DNA from 3 places in the Paenibacillus sp. 01T442 genome. Region 3 is predicted to be linked to each of the others. Evidence: riboswitches for the same ligand, from Rfam matches in the RefSeq annotation. Region 3 holds a riboswitch; each other region holds the start of a gene.

Region 1 (4,189 bases), on a different contig from region 3:
GCTTTCCTCGGTAATTCTAATGATCCCAAGATGAAACCATTCGGTCTCCCCGATACCGAACATCATCATGCCCGCTGTGGAGGACACGAAAATCAGCAGAAATGGTGACGCATAGAGCAGCAGTCTCTTCGTAGGATGTCCGGATAATAGCGCCAGCGGAAGCAACGCGCCTAACGTCAGGAACAGCATCATATTGAGATTATGAGTGAAGACGACAACGATGAATAGCAGAATCGATAAGACAAGCTTCACACCCGGATTTACCCGATGCAGCCATGTTTCGCGAAAGGGGAACGTTATTTGCATAGCAGCGGCTCTCCTCCCGGGACAGCATAAATAATGGATGCGTGCTCGACTTCCGTCACGCGCCCGGCCTCGACCTGCCAGACGCGCGTTGCCCAGCGCTTGACGATCTCGTGATCGTGTGTCACCATCACGATCACGGTCCCGCTGGCGCGCAGCCGCTCCAGCCCCTCGAGCATGCGCAGCGTGCCGCGCGCATCGAGCCCGAAGGTGGGCTCATCTAGCAGCAGGATGCGTGGCCCGCGAACCATCGCGGACGCCACGCTAAGCCTGCGCTTCTGGCCCAGCGAGAGCTGGAACGGGTGCCGCTCGCGCAGCGCGAGCAGGTCGTATTCCCGGAGCAGCAGCTCAGCCGCTGCCCATTGCTCGTTCCTCGGCTGACCCTCTGGCAAGCCATAGGTCAGCTCTTCCTCCACGGAGTTCGTGACGAACTGGAACTCCGGGTTCTGGAACACAAAGCCGACTTGCTCCGCAAGGTGCTCGACTTTGTTGCCCTTCACGCCCGCGATCACACAGCTTCCGCGGGTTGGGACGAGCCGCATGATCGCGAGGAGGAGCGAGCTTTTGCCTGCACCGTTGGCACCGATAACGGTGATCCATTCCCCTGGATAAACGCTAAAGTTATCCACAGAGGTCCTGATCTGTCCTCCGCGAACACCGACGAAATCCTGGAAGACCATAACGGGTGCTAACGGCACCACACTAGTGGGATGCCCATTCCATAGGTCGTCTCCCCTCACCGCTGCCTGCGGATTCTCCTTGGCATAGTCCTCCCACACCTCAGGATACCAAATGCCATATTCCCTCATTTGCTCTTTGTAAGCTTCAAACATGGCAAGCGGCGGTCCATCGGCCAATACCTTGCCTTCTGGAGTTAAGATGATCAACCGATCGAGCAAATCCAGCATGCCGCTAATTTTGTGCTCGACAATAAGGAGAGTTTTGTCCCCGCTAATGGCTCGAATCGTGTCCCATACCTGCTTCGTACCCTCATCATCCAACAGCGCCGTCGGCTCATCGAGAAAGAGCACCTCTGGCTCAAGCGCCAGTACACTTGCGATCGCTAACCGCTGCTTCATCCCTTGGGACAGCGTACTAATCAACGTATGCGCATCAGGCACATGCACCCCGACCAAATCCAAGTAATACCGGATGCGCGCAGGCATATCTTCCCGCGGCACTTCCTGATTTTCCAACACGAACGCGATTTCTTCATCAATATAAGGCATACAGAACTGTGTATCTGGATCTTGAAACACATACCCCCACCGGCTAGGCCTGCGAATCTCATCCGCTTTGAGCGGCAGCTCAATCATGTCTGGCACAATTCCGCTCAACACCTGAAGCAGGGTCGATTTGCCACAGCCGCTAGGTCCCAGCAGCAGTACCTTCTCACCCCGCTCGATGGAAAAGGAAACCCCCTGAAAGATCAGGGGGGCGTCATCGCCGGGATATTTTAACCGTAGATTCGTAACGCTCATTCCTTCGCTCATCTCGTTACCCCAGTACGTCGTAATCTTTTTTGGAAACTGGACGAATCAGATTCAATACACCTGTGCGGGATAAAGCACCTGTCAAATAGTAGGCGAATACACCCGCGATCAAAGCGCTACCCAGTAACCGTAAACCAATGAATAATAGATAATTCCAGAATGCCAGCTGATCGATATAGCCATAGTACGTATCCACAAAAATGGACATGATCGCGGAAGCGAAAGATGCAAGAATCGTTACTCCCACATTAGTGCGACGATAGCGGAAAGCCGCGAACACCAGCTCTGCACCAAGCCCTTGCAGCAATCCAAAGACGAGCGTCGACACGCCCCAATGGCCGCCATACAAGGCCTCGATCGTTGCGGCTGCAACTTCAGCCAACAGGGCAACGCCTGGTTTGCGAATCACGAGGAACGCGAATGTCGCTGCCATGAACCACATGCCATAGCTCAACTGCTCTGCATGTAAGCCTAGCGGCTTCATAAGATCATAGATCGGTCCCCAAATCCGATAAATCACACCAAACACGGCTGAAATAACAATCGTGATCAAAATATCTGTCAGCTTCAACCCTTTTTTACTTGCTTCCTTTTGCTCCATCTTCTTCTCGACTCCTTTTTCCCCATTCATATTTGTCAATGAGATAAGCGAACACGCCAACCTTGGATACATGGTCTTTTTTGCCCCTTAAGGACAAAAAAAGCCCACCGGAATACCGGCAGGCTTGAACATTTGTGCATAAAAAAGCACATCAGGTCTCTACGCTGGCATTATCCAGATCAGATTAACGGTCAGTGGCATAGGGCCACTATCTCAGCCTGACTTCATCAAGCACCCGTGTTGCTATTCATTTGGCTTAACTGTAGCGGATTATCTGCTCTTTGGCAATCCTTTTTTTCCCAAAGAAACGGAGAAACTTCCCCATGCTCGTCTGCACTGGTAACATGCCAAAATCAGGATAACATTAGAAGTTGACTTCCACCCCTTAGAAAAACTACAATTTGTAGTGTCCTCTTATTTTTCAACAAAGAAACTTATTCAGGGTGGATGATTCCACGATGCAGAAAGGGATTGAAATTGATGACCATATTGTTCTATATCGGACTAGCTCTATTCATTGCAGCTATCATTGGTTATGTACTCGCAGCAAGAATAAACAAAGACAACACCTCGCGGTTGAAAAAGGCTGAAAAGCAAGCCCTAAAAAAGAAACATAAAACATGGCTCCTTCTCTCACATGCCCTGCTCATCATCGCTCTCGGCAGCGTCGGTACTTCACTCATTCAAAGCTCCGCAGGCAAGTACAGCTTAGATAAGCTTAATTTCCATGCCAACATTCAGGTCACAACAGATAAGGATTACGGACGCGATCATAAAGATGGCACCTTGATGTACGAGATGAAAATCCCTACTTCAGGTACGCATAGCCCACATGATTTGAAATTCGGATTCTATAAGGAAAGACCTGGTTACGAGATGCTTGTCCACAACTTGGAGCATGGCGATATCATCATCCATTACCATCCCGATGCACCGAAGGAGCTGCTCGATCGACTTGACTACTTGACCCACTTCAAGACGGCTGGTGCTGGTGTGCTAGCAGTTCCCAATGTCGATGTGCCAGCCGATCAAGAGGTCGTGGTTACGGCTTGGACGAAAACAATGTCACTCGCCAAATTCGATGAAGCTAGTGTTGGAACGTTCATTCACGACTATATCAACAAAGGTCCTGAGCAAATTCCTGCTAACGTGCGGCTCGGCGGCGGAACGATGTAATTACTTGCGAATTACTTGCGAATTATTTCCGAATTATTTCCGAATCGTTTCACGATCTGAAACTAGTTTGGTTGGTACTAAACCTGTCATTCTTCGGAATACACGATAGAAATAAGACGGATCGTTATAGCCAATAAACTCGGCAATTTCGGTGACGGTCAGGGCGGAATGACGCAGCATGTAGACGGCTGTTTTGATTCGCGTGACGTGAACGAATTCACTGATCGTTTGACCCGTGACTTGGCGAAAAAGCGAAGCTGCATAATTCGGCGAGCGGCTGATACAGCTGCCTAACTCGTCCTTGGTGACATGCTCGCGGTAATGATTCTGGATATAGCCCTTCATTTGCTCCACGAGAAGTGCGGTTGTCGAGGTTGTGGCAGCCTGATCCGACTCCCGTTGGAGAAACACAAACAGCTCTTGCAGATGCGCTTCACATAGCGCCATGTAATAGGGCTGTTTGTCTTGCCAGCCGCGATGGATCAAACGCAGCCGATCTGCGATGATGTCGAATTTGCCGGTCTGGCGACAGGTGTAGGACGATTGTTGCAGTAGCGGAAAGATGTCTTGTGCTGCCTGCGCGTCAAATTGCAGCACAAATTTCTCATGTATTTTC
Region 2 (4,189 bases), on a different contig from region 3:
GATCGGCTTTTTATCTTTGGTCAAAATGGAAGTAGGCTTGCTATCATACACCATCTGATATTTGGGAAGCGTACGAACCGATTCAATGAATGGAATTTTAAAATGAATACCAGGTTCTGTTTGGATACGAACGGCTTCTCCGAATTTGAGAACGACGCGGTATTGGCCTTCTTTGACAATAAAGATGGAAATCAGGAACAAAATGACGACAACGATACCAAGGATGGATCTCATAATCCATTTGCTTTGTAAGGTCATTTCGCAGTCCCTCCAGTCGTACCAGTTGCAGCAGCAGGTGTGCGCAACAGCTCATTAATTGGTAAATATTTGACCGTTTCGCCCGTGCTGTCGCTGATGAAAATTTTGGCATTCGGCAATATTTTTTCTAACGTCTCGATGATAAGTCTGCTCTCTGTTACTGATTTATTATTGGCATACTCCGCATACAGGGCATTGAACTTCGCCACATCCCCCTGCGCATTCAAAATCCGTGATTTCTTCTGAGCTTCTGCATTCTCAAGCAGTGCTTGAGCGTTACCGCGCTCCCTTGGAAGGATATCATTTTCGTATTTCGTCGCCACGTTAATCTTCGTATTTTTCTCTTCACGCGCATTGGTTACATCTTTAAAAGCATTCTGTACATCGCCAGCTGGCGGCTCGATATCTTGGAATTTCAAATCGACAATATGAATACCCGTTTGATACTTCGTCTGCATCTCAATCAATCGTTCTTTGACCTTGCCTTGGACCTCGGTTTTTCCTTCTGTAATGGCAAAGTCTAGCGCCGTAGCGCCGATAACGGAACGAATCGCTGCACTCGCCGAGTTACGTAGGAATAGTTCTGCATTATCAATATTGTACAAGTAGTTCCGCATGTCACTGATATTCCATTCCACCACGGCATCAGCGGATAAAATATTTTCATCCCCCGTGATCATCATCGCTTCTTCTTCTACGGGAGTGATTTTGCCACCTACTTCACGGAAGCCGATTTGGATCCGTTGCGTCTTTTTGGCAGGAAGTACAATCACCTGTTGAATAGGAAAAGGGAGTTTAAAGTGAAGCCCAGCTTCCTTCTCTGTCGTATATTTGCCTAATGTTAAAATAGCCGCCTTCTCATGCTCCTGTACCGTGTAGAAGGTGGACGATCCAAAAATAAGGACGAGAACGATAACAAGGCCGATAACAATTTTGGTCATCAAACCTGGCGGAAGGGAAGAGGGTCTTCGTCGATCGGGTTCTGGCAGTACAAATGGTTCCATGGCAAACACCCCTTAATATAAGATTTACTGATATTCTATACGGGAAGTTTTGGAAATGGTTTCAATAAGGAGACGTAATTCTCAGCAAGCTGAGAAAGACTAGGTCGACTGTAAGATGAATGGAAAATTGTTATTTCCAAGAGTTGGCTGTCATGCTATGATGTTTAGTAATTGCATACGAATGAATCCCTAGGGGCGCCGAGAGGCTGAGACAGTGTAGACTGAACCCTTTGAACCTGATCTGGTTTATGCCAGCGGAKGAAAGTGGAACGAGCTTTGGAGCCGATTTTATATCTGTTTATGATGAGGCAGCCTACAACCACTTTCCTGAGGAAAGTGGTTTTTTTGTGTTACTTACTAAGTCGGGATGAATAGTGCTGTAAAGACAAGTGGTGTTTGGTGGAGAGGAAGTGGGCCGTAGGTGTCGGAGAAAGAGTTGCATGTCATATCGGGCGGGAAGCATACATGGTCCGAGATCGCCAAGATTGCGGCGCAGATTCACCCGTATGTCACAGCGATTCATATTCGCGAGAAAACGAAGTCCTTGGACGAAGTGTTTATCGGCGTTCAGTACTTATTGGAGCAAGGGGTTCCTGCCAAAAGACTGTACGTCAACGGGTTTCCCTCTATCGCTCTAGCCTTGCAAACAGGGGGGCTTCAGCTTCCAGGCTCGACGCCATCGCTTGTTATTCAGGATGAGTTTTGCCGTGGGATACAGCGCATCGGAGTCTCTGTGCATCAGGCAGACGAGGCGATGTGGCGTGAAAAAGAAGGGGCTGATTATCTTATGTTCGGTCATATTTTTGCGACCAACTCTAAGCAGGGCGTGCCGCCTAGGGGCTTGGAGCAGTTAAGACAATTAGTTCATCACGTTAATATTCCGGTGATTGCGATAGGCGGGATGACACCTGCAAGGGTAAAGTCCGTTCTGGATGCAGGAGCATCCGGCATCGCGGTGATGAGCGGAATATGGGAAGCAGCGGATCCCCTTGGAGCCGTTCTGGCCTATCATGATGAGCTTCATTAAATAGAGGTGAGCGAAATGTCAGCAGCAAGATCCCATGTCATCATCGTTGGCGGTGGTGTTATCGGTACATCCATCGCATATTACTTGGCTAAAAGAGGGCAGTTCGTCACACTGCTAGAGCGCAGCCAACTCAGCACCGAAGCTTCTGCTGCGGCAGCAGGCATGCTCGGTGCGCAGTCCGAGATGGAAAACACCGGCGCCCTGTTCCAATGGGCGCGCCAAAGCCGTGCCATGTTCCCCGAGCTGAGCGGGGAACTTCGAGAACTCACGGGCATCGACATCGGTCTCGTCCGTGAGGGCTTGCTGAACGTCGCGCTCAGCGACGTTCAAGAGGAGGAGCTGCGCGCGCGGGAGAAGCTCCAGCGCGCCGCGGGCGAGAAAGCCCAGTGGCTCAGCGCAGCTGAAGCCACGGCTATAGAGCCCGCGCTGAGCGCAGCCACGCGCGGAGCCCTGTACCTGCCCGAAGATGGGCAGGTCGATGCTCCGTTGCTGGCGGCGGCATTCGCGCAGGCGGCGCAGGTGCTTGGGGCGAAGGTGCAACCGTTCGCCCAGGTGCAAGGGCTGCTGACCGCGCAGGAGCGCGTCATCGGMGTGCTGACGGCCGCTGGTCCGCTCTACAGCGACCACGTGGTCGTCGCCGCAGGCACGTGGAGCGGTCAGCTGCTAGCGGGCATCGGCATCGACTTGCCGATGTATCCCGTGAAAGGCGAGTGCTTCTCCGTTAGGACGCCGAAGCCGCTCCTGAAGAAAACCCTGTTCTCGCCAGGGTGCTATATCGTTCCGAAAGCCGGCGGACGGCTGGTGGTCGGCGCGACGGTCGTGCCGCACAGCTATGACCGCAAGGTATCGCTCTCGGGCTTAGCCGAGCTGATGGATCGCGCGAGGGGGCTGATGCCCGCCCTCGGCGATGCAGAGTGGGAGAAGGCTTGGTCGGGGCTGCGCCCGCAGACAGCCGACGGGCTGCCCTACATCGGCAAAGTACCGACGGTGGAGGGCTTGTATACAGCGTGCGGTCATTACCGCAACGGGATTCTGCTGAGCCCGATCACCGGGAGGGTGATGGCGGATTGGATTTTGGGCGGAGATGGCGGAGGAGACCAAGGGAATAGTGCGATAGCCCCTTGGCTGGATGCCTTCAGCCCGGATTTTTCGCCAAAGACCACGCGAGTGAGTCAGCAGGGTCAAGACATATTTTCAGCTACAGGAAAGGAATTGATAAGCATTGAAACTGCACATTAATGGTCAGCAGGTTGACGTACCCGATACGATTAGGACCGTTGTGGAGCTGCTTGCGCATTTCGACCTAAGCGACAAAATGCTCGTGGTTGAGCATAACGCAGCCATTTTACATAAAGAGGATCACGCTGGTGCTGAGCTTGCGGAAGGTCACAAAATTGAGATCGTTCATTTCGTTGGAGGAGGATAAAGATATGTTAAAAATCGGTCCATATGAGTTTCGTTCACGTCTGTTGCTAGGTACGGGGAAGTTTCCTGATTTTCAGATTCAAAAACAAGCGGTGGATATTAGTGAGTCCCAAATTCTGACGTTTGCCGTTCGTCGGATGAACATTTTTGAGGCGAGTCAGCCGAATTTCTTGTCCATGTTGGACACGTCGAATTTCACGTTGCTGCCGAATACAGCCGGTGCCAAAACAGCCGAAGAAGCCGTCCGCATCGCACGTTTAGCTAAGGCTTCTGGCCTGTGCGACATGATCAAAGTCGAAGTTATTGGGGATGAAATGACGCTGCTGCCCGATCCTGTGGAAACGCTGAAAGCGTCGGAAATGCTGCTGGAGGAAGGATTTATCGTACTTCCTTATACATCGGATGATGTGTTATTAGCCAAACGTTTGCAAGCACTTGGCGTACACGCGATTATGCCTGGTGCATCACCGATTGG
Region 3 (4,189 bases):
GCAAAATGGCTAAACCCAAGTCCTCCGCTTCCATCTCGTGCGTCTGAGTAGCCACCTTGCCAAAGACAGTGTGTACGTCACCAGCGAACCACAGCAGCAGATCCAAGCAATGAATCCCTTGGTTCATCAGAGCTCCTCCATCTTCGGCAATCGTTCCACGCCATTTCGCGCTATCATAATAAGACTGGGATCGATGAAAGGGGAGTGACACCTCAACCAGCAGAAGCTTACCGAGATCACCTTCATCCAAAACCCGTTTAATAGCTTGATTCTGTGCTTCAAATCGCCGCTGTGAGATGACAGAGAGTGTAACATTATTCGCTTTGGCCGCTTGCACAAGCCGTTCCGCATCGTTCACATTCATGCTGATAGGCTTCTCGATAATCAGATGCTTGCCCGCACTCACGACCTCCAAACCGATGGCAGCGTGACTGCCGCTTGAAGTTGTGACACAGACGATATCCACATCAGACCTGGTCAAGAGCTCACGGTAGTTCGTCGTCCAGGTGCAGCCTTCTCGCTCAGCTACCGCTTTCGCCTTCGCTTCCGCTCGACTAGATACCACGACTAGGCTTGCCTCTTCGATTTGACGAATAGCCTCGATATGAAAATCAGCTACCGATCCACAGCCGATAATGCCGAACCTCCAGTTAGCCAACCCTACACCTCCTCAAGCAGAGCTCGAAGCGCATCCAGCGTCATTCGCGTACCTGTCAGCTGGGTTCCGCCTTCTGGAACAAAATGCGTTTCAATCGTATACAACCCCGTATACCCATCCGCTTCAAGCGCCTTAATTTGAGCTGTTATATCCACATTCCCAGAACCAAGAGGCACACATTTCGGTGTTCCATCTTGACGAATGTAAGCATCCTTCAAATGGACATGGGCCAATGCATTTTTCATGTACTGGTACCCGCTTGGGAATGCCTCTCTGGCGCCATACGCTTCATTGCCTGGATCCCAAAGGCCCCGAACAGCTGGAGAATCGATGGCAGACACAAGTGCCGCCACTTCCTCAGCAAAGCCTCCGTTACAGGAAGGCTCATTCTCTAGGAGCAGGATCACGCCTTCGCGTGCTGCAATGTCGCCTGCCCTTTTTAAATGATGAACAATCTCATCACGATGCTGCTCCGGCTCCAACTCTCGCCAAAACGAGAAAATACGGATGCGCGTTGTCCCCAGCAGTTTTGCGATTTCGATCACTCTATCCAGTTTCTTAAAATGCTCCTCTACACTTTCCTCCTTCTGCCCAAACGTGTCCCCCGATTCAACCATTCGCTTCGGATCCAACGCGCATTTAAACAAAGGAGATGCAATGGCGGAGACATACAGTCCACGCTCTTCAACCATTTTGCGGATGCCAACGATCTGATCGTCAGCCAACACGGATACATTCATGCCATTCACAACTCTTACTTCAACATGTTGCAAACCCTGCTCTGCAGCCCAATTCAACGCTTTCTCGAAATCCGGAGATACTTCATCCGTCAGTACGCCTAATCGATTCCAAATCAATGAATAACCTCCACCTTCGCTTGAGCATGCGATTCTGTTTTCTTCTTATTTTTCCTAACTATACCAAGATTGTCTCGGTCAAAGTTGACGTTTCTATTGAAGTAAGTTTACATTTTTTTCGCTTTCTTTCAGCAGTATTGATATGGGCAACTACATGAAAATCACAGCCAGTAAATAAAAGGAATTTGAGTGCATATGTGGAATAGTCTATATACACAATATGAGTCTTTGTAACTACGAGAAGTAGTTCCTTCGTTCATGAAAAAAGGAGGTAATTGTATGAAATCGACGGGAATTGTAAGAAAAGTTGACGAATTGGGACGGATTGTTTTACCTATTGAGTTGCGTCGGACACTCCATATTGAGATCGGTGACGCCATCGAAGTCTATGTGGACCCTGAGCGTATTACGCTCAAGAAGTATATGCCTGCGTGCGTGTTCTGTGGGAATTTCGAGGACATGACCTATTTCAAAGGGAAGCTTGTATGCGGCAATTGTATTGAAGAGATTACGTAGTAATTCTCGTGACACACGAACATCGGCAAAGTCGAACATAGCCCTCAGGGATGATCCTGATKGGCTATTTTTTATAAAATAACGATTGCAATAGTTAGAAATAAAGTGTAGATTAAATACCTAAGTGCATAATCACGGGAGCTTGGTGAGACCAGGCTGAGAGGATAGTTATAACTATCGACCGTTAAACCTGATCTGGATAATGCCAGCGGAGGAACACAAGATCTCTTTGTATACCAGGAGACCGCCTCTATTAGAGATGCGGTCTTTTTTTCGCAGCATGAATCCTCCGCTTGATCAAATCAATTATAGGAGGCATGTAAATGTCAATGGAAACAAGTAAAGAAACCGACTCTTCTTCAATCTCCTCTTTTCCGGGAAGCAAAAAAGTGTATGTCGAGGGCTCACGAAAGGACATCCGAGTCCCTATGCGTGAAATCACTTTGAGTCCTACCACGGGCGCTTACGGCGAACAGGAAAATGCCCCTTTGCGTGTCTACGACACAAGTGGTGCTTATACAGATGAGGAAATCCAAACCGATATTCGTGCAGGTATTGCGCCTAATCGTTTGAATTGGATTGTAGAACGCGGCGATGTAGAAATATATGAAGGAAGAACGATTAAACCGGAAGATAACGGATATACCAAGGAAGAGAACGTTACCGAAGTTTTTCCAGGCTTACATCGTCACCCGATGAGAGCGAAAACAGGTCGTAACGTAACCCAGATGCATTATGCACGTCAAGGTATCATCACGTCCGAAATGGAATATATCGCGATTCGCGAAAATGTATCTCCGGAATTTGTGAAAGACGAGGTCGCTCGAGGTAGAGCGATTATCCCCGCCAATATTAATCACCCTGAAAGTGAGCCTATGATTATTGGACGTAACTTTCTCGTAAAAATCAATGCGAATATTGGAAATTCTGCTGTATCGTCCTCCATTGAAGAAGAAGTGGAAAAAATGAGATGGGCTACTCGGTGGGGCGCTGATAATATTATGGATCTCTCAACGGGTAAAAACATTCATACCACCCGAGAATGGATTATTCGTAATTCCCCTGTTCCTATTGGTACCGTGCCAATTTATCAAGCACTAGAGAAAGTCAATGGAAAAGCAGAAGATTTGACGTGGGAAGTGTACCGTGACACGCTTATTGAACAAGCTGAGCAAGGTGTCGATTACTTTACGATTCATGCTGGTGTTCTGCTGCGTTATGTTCCTCTTACGGCCAAACGAGTGACAGGTATTGTTTCACGAGGCGGATCCATTATGGCAGCCTGGTGTCTCGCCCACCATCAGGAAAACTTCCTGTATACACATTTTGAAGAGATCTGTGAAATCATGAAAACCTATGATGTATCCTTTTCTTTAGGCGATGGTTTACGCCCAGGCTCCATTGCAGATGCCAATGATGAGGCCCAGTTTGCAGAACTAGAAACACTAGGCGAACTCACCAAAATCGCCTGGAAACATGATGTACAAGTCATGGTAGAAGGTCCTGGTCACGTGCCCATGCATTTAATCAAAGAAAATATGGATAAACAACTTGAAATCTGTGATGAGGCTCCTTTTTACACATTAGGACCGCTTACAACGGATATTGCTCCGGGCTATGACCATATCACTTCGGCCATTGGAGCAGCGATGATAGGCTGGTTTGGTACTGCCATGTTGTGCTATGTAACTCCCAAAGAACATTTGGGTTTGCCCAATAAAAATGACGTTCGCGAAGGGGTTATCACCTATAAAATTGCTGCTCATGCCGCTGATTTGGCCAAAGGTCATAAAGGCGCCATGGATCGCGATAATGCGTTATCCAAGGCACGTTTTGAATTCCGTTGGCATGATCAATTCAACTTATCTTTGGATCCAGAAAGAGCCATAGAGTACCATGATGAAACACTTCCAGCAGATGGTGCCAAGGTTGCTCATTTTTGTTCGATGTGCGGTCCTAAATTCTGCTCCATGCGAATTTCCCAAGATATCCGAGACTTTGCCAAACAACAGGGCCTTGAGGAAGCTCAAGCCATCGAAAAAGGAATGAATGAAAAGTCAGAGGAGTTTAAGAAAGCGGGCCACGCCCTATATACGTAAGTGATGTTATAGAATAAAAGGGTTGCGCGTGCAATGCGCGCGCAACCCTTTTTTCATTC

Evidence for each region. A riboswitch is a leader RNA that binds a small molecule or an ion and turns the genes downstream of it on or off. The one in region 3 is predicted to bind thiamine pyrophosphate.
Region 1: it holds a riboswitch for thiamine pyrophosphate, as region 3 does, so the genes downstream of both, AC1DLM_RS03975 (ECF transporter S component) here and thiC (phosphomethylpyrimidine synthase ThiC) in region 3, are expected to answer to the same signal.
Region 2: it holds a riboswitch for thiamine pyrophosphate, as region 3 does, so the genes downstream of both, AC1DLM_RS06810 (thiamine phosphate synthase) here and thiC (phosphomethylpyrimidine synthase ThiC) in region 3, are expected to answer to the same signal.

Annotation. Positions count from the first base shown of each region.
Region 1 covers NZ_JBFTPF010000002.1:248,339-252,527, forward strand. Annotated here, with positions in the region: gene AC1DLM_RS03965 (energy-coupling factor transporter transmembrane component T family protein) at 1-306, opposite strand, end outside; gene AC1DLM_RS03970 (ABC transporter ATP-binding protein) at 297-1,796, opposite strand; gene AC1DLM_RS03975 (ECF transporter S component) at 1,801-2,397, opposite strand; TPP riboswitch at 2,537-2,646, opposite strand; gene AC1DLM_RS03980 (DUF3105 domain-containing protein) at 2,878-3,573, shown strand; gene AC1DLM_RS03985 (AraC family transcriptional regulator) at 3,607-4,189, opposite strand, start outside.
Region 2 covers NZ_JBFTPF010000005.1:55,868-60,056, forward strand. Annotated here, with positions in the region: gene hflC (protease modulator HflC) at 1-258, opposite strand, end outside; gene hflK (FtsH protease activity modulator HflK) at 255-1,262, opposite strand; TPP riboswitch at 1,444-1,542, shown strand; gene AC1DLM_RS06810 (thiamine phosphate synthase) at 1,684-2,289, shown strand; gene thiO (glycine oxidase ThiO) at 2,305-3,528, shown strand; gene thiS (sulfur carrier protein ThiS) at 3,512-3,715, shown strand; gene AC1DLM_RS06825 (thiazole synthase) at 3,720-4,189, shown strand, end outside.
Region 3 covers NZ_JBFTPF010000016.1:67,398-71,586, forward strand. Annotated here, with positions in the region: gene AC1DLM_RS15730 (Gfo/Idh/MocA family protein) at 1-658, opposite strand, end outside; gene AC1DLM_RS15735 (sugar phosphate isomerase/epimerase family protein) at 661-1,515, opposite strand; gene AC1DLM_RS15740 (AbrB/MazE/SpoVT family DNA-binding domain-containing protein) at 1,795-2,031, shown strand; TPP riboswitch at 2,156-2,265, shown strand; gene thiC (phosphomethylpyrimidine synthase ThiC) at 2,361-4,130, shown strand.